One region of the Lactococcus sp. LG1074 genome, then DNA from elsewhere that is predicted to be linked to it. Evidence: predicted binding sites of a transcription regulator. Region 1 holds the regulator's gene; each other region holds the start of a gene.
What was found. The regulator Rex, encoded in region 1, represses fermentation and respiration genes when NADH is low (regulators of the CRP and FNR family bind a similar motif). The targets are predictions, from matches to a motif close to TTGTGAANTANTTCACAA.
Positions count from the first base shown of each region.

Region 1 (2,280 bases):
AAAGATAACCCACTTGCCTCACGTCAAGAAATTTCATTTAAAGAAGCCTTGGATTATCCTTTTATCCTGCTTGATGAAAGTTTTGTGCATATGGAAGCTTTCCAAAATTTGAATGAAAAATACAAGAAAAAAGCAAAAGTTCTTTTTAATTTTTCGGATATCCATACTATTGGCCAACTGGTCAACTCAAATGTTGGCATAACCTTGATGACCGATTTTCTTCCCTTTGCCGATATGGATAGTCTTATAAAGATACCACTAATACCTGAAGATAAGCAAATTTTTCATGTTCAATATGCTTATTTAAGAAGTACACTTCTCAATGCGGACTTGAAAGAATTGATTCGCTTACTGGATGAGCTAAATGAAAAAATAAATTGAAGAGAAAAGAGATTTTTTCTCTTTTTTCTTTGTTAAATTTTCTCCGTTTTTTTCACAAACTTTCGCCAACCGCATAATTCCGGAAAGAATTGTTTGACAAGCCCCACTCAAAAAAGGTAAAATATTCACAAAGACTATGTAAAGGAGATAACATGGCTGGCTCCCAAGTTAATAAACAACTACCCAAGGCAACGGCAAAACGTTTGCCTCAATATTATCGCTTGTTCAAACTTTTAGTTGATGAACAAGTAACACGCACAAACTCACAACTTATTTCGGAAAAAATTGGTGTGGATGCAGCGACGATTCGTCGCGATTTTTCACTCTTTGGTGAGCTGGGACGTCGAGGCTATGGTTATGAAACACGCGCTTTACGTGATTTCTTTGGAGAATTACTCGGACAAGATCAAGAAACGCATATCGCACTCGTAGGAGTCGGTAACCTTGGACGCGCCCTTATTAATTATGAATTCCAAAACCGCAATAAAATGCGCGTTACCCAAGCTTATGATGTTCCAGAAAATCCACTCGTTGGTACAACAACTTCTACAGGTGTGCCTATCTACGACATCGCTGACTTCTCTAAAAATATTAAAGATTCAAAAATCAAAACAGCAATTATTTCTGTCAATAAAGAGAACGCTCAAGAAGTCGCAGATATCCTAGTTAAATCAGGTATCAAAGGTATTCTTAACTTTTCACCCTTGCGCTTGCAAGTTCCTGAAGATGTTGTCGTTCAGTCAATTGACTTAACGAAAGAACTTCAAACCCTCTTATTCTTTATGTCAAATAAAGACATCAAATAAGTTGAGAGCTTAAAAATAAAAAAGTACATAGGAAGGTTGACTTCCTATGTACTTTTTATTCGCCCAATAAACCTTCTTCTCTAAAGCTCAAATAAGAAGCCTGGCCTGTAATGATATGATCTAAAAGTTGTATACCTAAAGCATCGCATGCTTGCTTAATCTTCTGTGTGAACAGCTTGTCTTGTTGACTTGGTTGGGTAATCCCGGAGGGATGATTATGTGCAATGATGATCCCTACAGCTAAATTTCTTACCGCATGATGTAAAATTTCCCGGGGATTGGCAATGGAATGGTTCACAGCACCAATAAAAATCGTTTTTTTCTGAATAATGCGATGCTGTGCGTCTAGGTAGATTGCGACTAAATTTTCCTGTTCAAAATCAGACATCTCATCTGCTAAACTCAACCCAAATTGGCGAGATCCTATTACTTGTCCGTATCTTTTTCTTTGGGTCGTATGGATTCGTTTACCCAGTTCAATCATCGCCCGAATTTCCAAGGCTTTGATAGGCCCAATACCGGAGATTGCTTTCAACTCTGTTAGAGAAGCCCGACGAAACTCTTCTAAACTGCTAAAGGTTGTCAAAACCCGTGCAGCAAGTTCCATAACATTTTCTTTTTTACTGCCTGTTCGGAGTAAAATGGCTAAAAGTTCTTGTTCACTCAGCTTTTCTGGTCCAAAAATGTTCAATCTTTCTCGGGGTCTCATCGGATATTGTTCTTCTTTAATGTGATACACGACTTTCTCCTTAATCATTTATACGAAAAAAGAGTGTAGGTATCACTTTTTTAGAAAATAAAAAAGTGGATTTTTATAACCCACTTTTTTATTTCGTTTTTATTCCACTGTTACAGCTTTGGCGAGGTTACGTGGTTTATCAACATCCAACCCTCGTTGGACAGTTGCGTAGTATGCAATAAGCTGTGTGGGTACCACCATTGATATCGCTGAAAGATAAGGATGAACGTTATTGATAACGATATCATCATCTTCACGCGCTACAGCTTCTTCGACAATCGTAATTGCTGAAGCCCCACGTGCCACTGTTTCTATAACGTTTCCACGGGTGTGTGCCGCAACTTCTTCATTATT
Region 1 is NZ_CP071293.1:1,115,144-1,117,423, forward strand. It holds gene J0J36_RS05525 (LysR family transcriptional regulator) at 1-381, shown strand, start outside; gene J0J36_RS05530 (redox-sensing transcriptional repressor Rex) at 534-1,187, shown strand; gene radC (DNA repair protein RadC) at 1,243-1,926, opposite strand; gene glmS (glutamine--fructose-6-phosphate transaminase (isomerizing)) at 2,026-2,280, opposite strand, start outside.

Region 2 (2,280 bases), 540 kb from region 1:
AGACATGTTCCCACCAATGGATATGGGTGATGGCGAGCAAATGGAGCTTCGTCCAATGAACTGCCCATCGCACATTGCTATCTATAAACACCACGTACACAGCTACCGCGAATTACCTATCCGTATCGCTGAGTTCGGTACAATGCACCGTTATGAAAAATCAGGCGCACTTTCAGGTCTTCAACGTGTACGTGTGATGCAACTAAATGATGGTCACACATTTGTGACACCTGATCAAATCCAAGAAGAATTTGGAAAAATTCTTGAATTGATTATGGAAATGTACCGTGATTTTGGTATCGACGATTACAGCTTCCGTTTGTCATATCGTGACCCGGAAGACACAGAAAAATATTTCCCAGACGATGCAATGTGGGAAAAATCACAACGTATGCTTAAAGCAACCATGGATGATATGAATCTTGACTACGTTGAAGCTGAAGGCGAAGCAGCCTTCTATGGACCAAAATTGGACATCCAAGTTAAGACAGCTTTAGGTAATGAAGAAACACTTTCAACTATCCAGCTGGACTTCCTTAACCCTGAAAACTTTGACATCACATATGTTGGTGCAGATGGTGAAAAACACCGTCCAGTTATGATTCACCGCGGTGTAATTTCAACTTTGGAACGCTTTACAGCTTACTTGATTGAACTTTATAAAGGTGCGTTCCCAACTTGGTTGGCACCTACTCAAGCAATCATCATTCCTGTAAACAACGAAATTCATGCCGATTACGCATGGGAAATCAAAAAACGTCTCCAAGAAAAAGGATTGCGTATCGTTGTTGATGAATCAAATGAAAAAATGGGTTATAAAATCCGTCAAGCCCAAACACGTAAAGTTCCTTATCAAATCGTTGTGGGTGATCAAGAAATGGCAGATGGCACTGTAAACATTCGCCGTTATGGTTCAACAGATACTGAAGTTATTAGCTTGGATCAATTTATCGAAAATATTCAAGAAGACGTAGCTAACTACAGCCGTACTAAATAATAAAAAGAGAGGGAACTCTCTTTTTATTTGTCATTACCATATGTTTTATTTTCTAAAAAAACCAGAATACAAGCGCATTCACGACTTATAACTAGAAAAATAGTTCACAAAATGCTATACTAAGACAGTAATAGAAAATATTCGGAGGAATTTGAAATGGCAATCGTTTCAGCAGAAAAATTCGTACAAGCCGCTCGTGACAATGGTTACGCTATCGGTGGTTTCAACACAAACAACCTTGAATGGACTCAAGCTATCTTGCGCGCAGCAGAAGCTAAAAAGACTCCAGTACTTATCCAAACTTCAATGGGTGCTGCTAAATACATGGGTGGTTACAAAATGTGTAAACTCCTCATTGAAACTCTTGTAGAATCAATGGGAATCACTGTACCAGTAGCTATTCACCTTGACCACGGTCACTTTGATGACGCTTTGGAATGTATCGAAGTTGGTTACTCTTCATTGATGTTTGACGGTTCACACCTTCCAATCGAAGAAAACCTTAAACTTGCTGAAGAAGTTATCACAAAAGCTCACGCTAAAGGTATCTCAGTTGAGTGTGAAGTTGGTTCTATCGGTGGTGAAGAAGACGGTATCGTCGGTGAAGGCGAACTTGCTCCTATCGAAGATGCAGTAGCAATGGCTAAACTTGGTGTTGACTTCCTTGCGGCTGGTATCGGTAACATCCACGGTCCTTACCCAGAAAACTGGAAAGGTCTCCACATCGATCACTTGACTAAATTGAACGAAGCACTCGTTGAAGCTATGGGCAAAAATGTTCCTATCGTATTGCACGGTGGTTCAGGTATCCCTGACGATCAAATCCGCGAAGCAATCGCTAATGGTGTAGCTAAAATCAACGTAAACACAGAATGCCAACTTGCATTTGCAAAAGCAACTCGTGAATTCGTCGTTGAATTTAACGCTAACGAAGCTGAATACATGAAGAAAAAACTCTTCGACCCACGTAAATTCTTGAAACCTGGTTTCGACGCAATCACTGCATCAGTTGAAGAACGTATCGACGTTTTCGGTTCAGCAAACAAGGCGTAAGCCTTGTTCTGCGAAGCAATCTCTGATTGTGAGCAAACAAATATAGTTTTTGATTTGCGAAGCAATCTTTGATTGTGAGCAAACCAAGATTAATCAGTTTTTTGAAATATGATTAAAAGAACGCTTGTCGCTTTTGGCAAGCTTTTTTTGTGTGAACTTAGGAGTAGGAAGTAAGTGAAGTCAGATTGAGTCAAAAATTTGAAAGAAAATGTTAAACTTAAAGAAGAGCA
Region 2 is NZ_CP071293.1:1,659,038-1,661,317, reverse strand. It holds gene thrS (threonine--tRNA ligase) at 1-997, shown strand, start outside; gene J0J36_RS08300 (class II fructose-bisphosphate aldolase) at 1,154-2,050, shown strand.
Region 2: the regulator Rex is predicted to act here: its motif matches at 1,090-1,107, upstream of J0J36_RS08300 (class II fructose-bisphosphate aldolase).

Region 3 (2,280 bases), 280 kb from region 1:
ATAGATGTTGGAAATGAAACATTTTTTTATCCTTTTTCATCAAATGGTAATAGCGCAAACCGTTTGGCATCTCCATTGCCAAGGTATCTCCACAGATAAAAGTCAGCAGGATTAGACCATAAAGTCCACCTAAGCCAATCAAAATATAGAGGGCAGCGCCGATGCTGGATGGGTTTACCCCTGGAGCTTGAGTAAAGTCTTGCCCACTGTCTAGGACTTGGTGGTACCATTTGGAAGTTGCCTTGAAATACTCATATCCCCCACCAAAAGGAATCTCTTCACCATTTTTTTGTGCTTCCTCTAACTTTTTAATTCTTTGTTCATTATAAAGGTTATCTAAACGCCAGAATTCATTGTAATTATTTACTTCTAATGCTTGAAGTTTTGCCTTATCTAATTTTAACTCATCATTGAGTTCTCTTAAGAGTTCTTCAGCGTTTTCTGGAGGATCTCCAGATTCAATAAAACTTTTGAGTTCCCTGATACTTTTTTCGCTGGCTTTGATATTTTCCTGTGTTGTATCTTCCAATCCTAAACCATTAGGGGGATGAGTTCCTACAGTTTTAAAAGCAACAAACTGAAAGATTAAGCCGATGAACAGTAAGGAAATCAGGACTTTATTTTTATTACTGCTTACAAATTTTTTTAGTATAAACATATTTTTTCCTCATGAAAAGAACGAAGGGAAACATATGCTATTTTCCCTCTCACCATTTTTTCATTTGCTTAGTAAGTATGATAAATGTAGTCTTGATAGTAACGCGTTCTGTTTCTGTTAAGATAGAGAGGTGTTACTCTGACTCTATAGCCATTTCTGACCCTTAATTCACGGTAATGTGTCTGTAGAAGACTTCCTCTGACATTGTATACTTTTTGTCGAACAACAGTTCCTACCCAGACTCGAGGTGCAGGCCTTTGAATGTCATTCGCTTGTACTAAAGCCGGACCTGACGTGGGTGCAAGAGCTGTGAGAGCAGTAATAAGCAGTTTTTTTAGTTTTTTGTTTGACATGTAATTTACTCCTTTTTCTATAAATATTGATGTTATATTGAGTGTTTCCTTTCAATGCCTAACATCTTTTTTGCCTTACACTATATAAGACGTAAATACATCTTACTTTTCACTAAAAATATACCTTGTAGAATATAAAACAAAAATATCTTATTATTCTAAAAAGACAGTGTTATTTTCCCTTTTCGTAAGTTAAGCGCTTTATTGATGATATATTTACTCTATAAATTTGAGTTGCATTGAAGGAGAAAAGAATGAAAATTGGTGTAGTAAAAGACTTGAAACAAGGGGAAGCACGAGTAGGAATGACGCCGGAAAATGTAAAAATTTTGGTAGAGGTCTGGCATACGCTATATGTCGAAAATAATGCAGGTTTTGGTGCTGGTTTTCCAAATGAGCAGTATATCGCAGCGGGAGCCAAGATAGTGGAACGTGAAGAAACATGGGAAGCAGAAATGATGGTTCGCGTAAAAGAGCCCTTAGAGGAAGAATATCAATACCTTAAAGAGGGACAAATAATCTGGGGATTTTTACATTTACCTGCAAATAAAGCTTGTGTTGAAAAAATGATAGAAATGAAGGTGACTGCTTTTTCGGCTGAAAATATCGCTACGGAGGGAACTTTTCCATTACTCAAACCCTTGAGTGCAATTGCGGGACGACGTGCCGTTAATATTGGACAATATTATCTGGAAAAACAACATGGGGGACAAGGAATTCTACTTCCAGGCATTCCCGAAAGTGGTATCGAGGCAGGACATATCGTTATATTTGGTGGTGGTACTGCAGCAGATATTGCTTTGAGTATTGGTTGTTCCGTCCTTATTTTAGAGCTGAGTGATACACGTATTCAAGAGCTGGAAACGCGTTATGCGGGTAAAAAGCTGCAGATCGTCAAGTCAACAACCGAAGCACTTGAAGAGCACATAAAAAAAGCAGACGTTTTTATTTCAACAATTCTGATTCCTGGGGCTAAACCACCAAAGCTTGTGAAAGAGTATATGGTCAAATCAATGAAACCAGGTGCTGTGATTGTTGATATCGCTATTGATCAAGGAGGGACGGTTGAAACTATTGATCACGCAACGAATCATGCAGAACCGGTATTTACAAGACACAATGTCATTCATTATGCAGTGCCAAATATGCCAGGGGCAACACCTCGGACTTCAACTCTGGTAATGTCTAAAGGGAATATAGAATACTTGAAGCAGATTGCCGACAATGGTTTAGAAGAAGCACTTAATCTTAGTGAATCGCTTCGCTCTG
Region 3 is NZ_CP071293.1:833,476-835,755, forward strand. It holds gene J0J36_RS04200 (hypothetical protein) at 1-658, opposite strand, end outside; gene J0J36_RS04205 (alanine dehydrogenase) at 1,266-2,280, shown strand, end outside.
Region 3: the regulator Rex is predicted to act here: its motif matches at 1,137-1,154, upstream of J0J36_RS04205 (alanine dehydrogenase).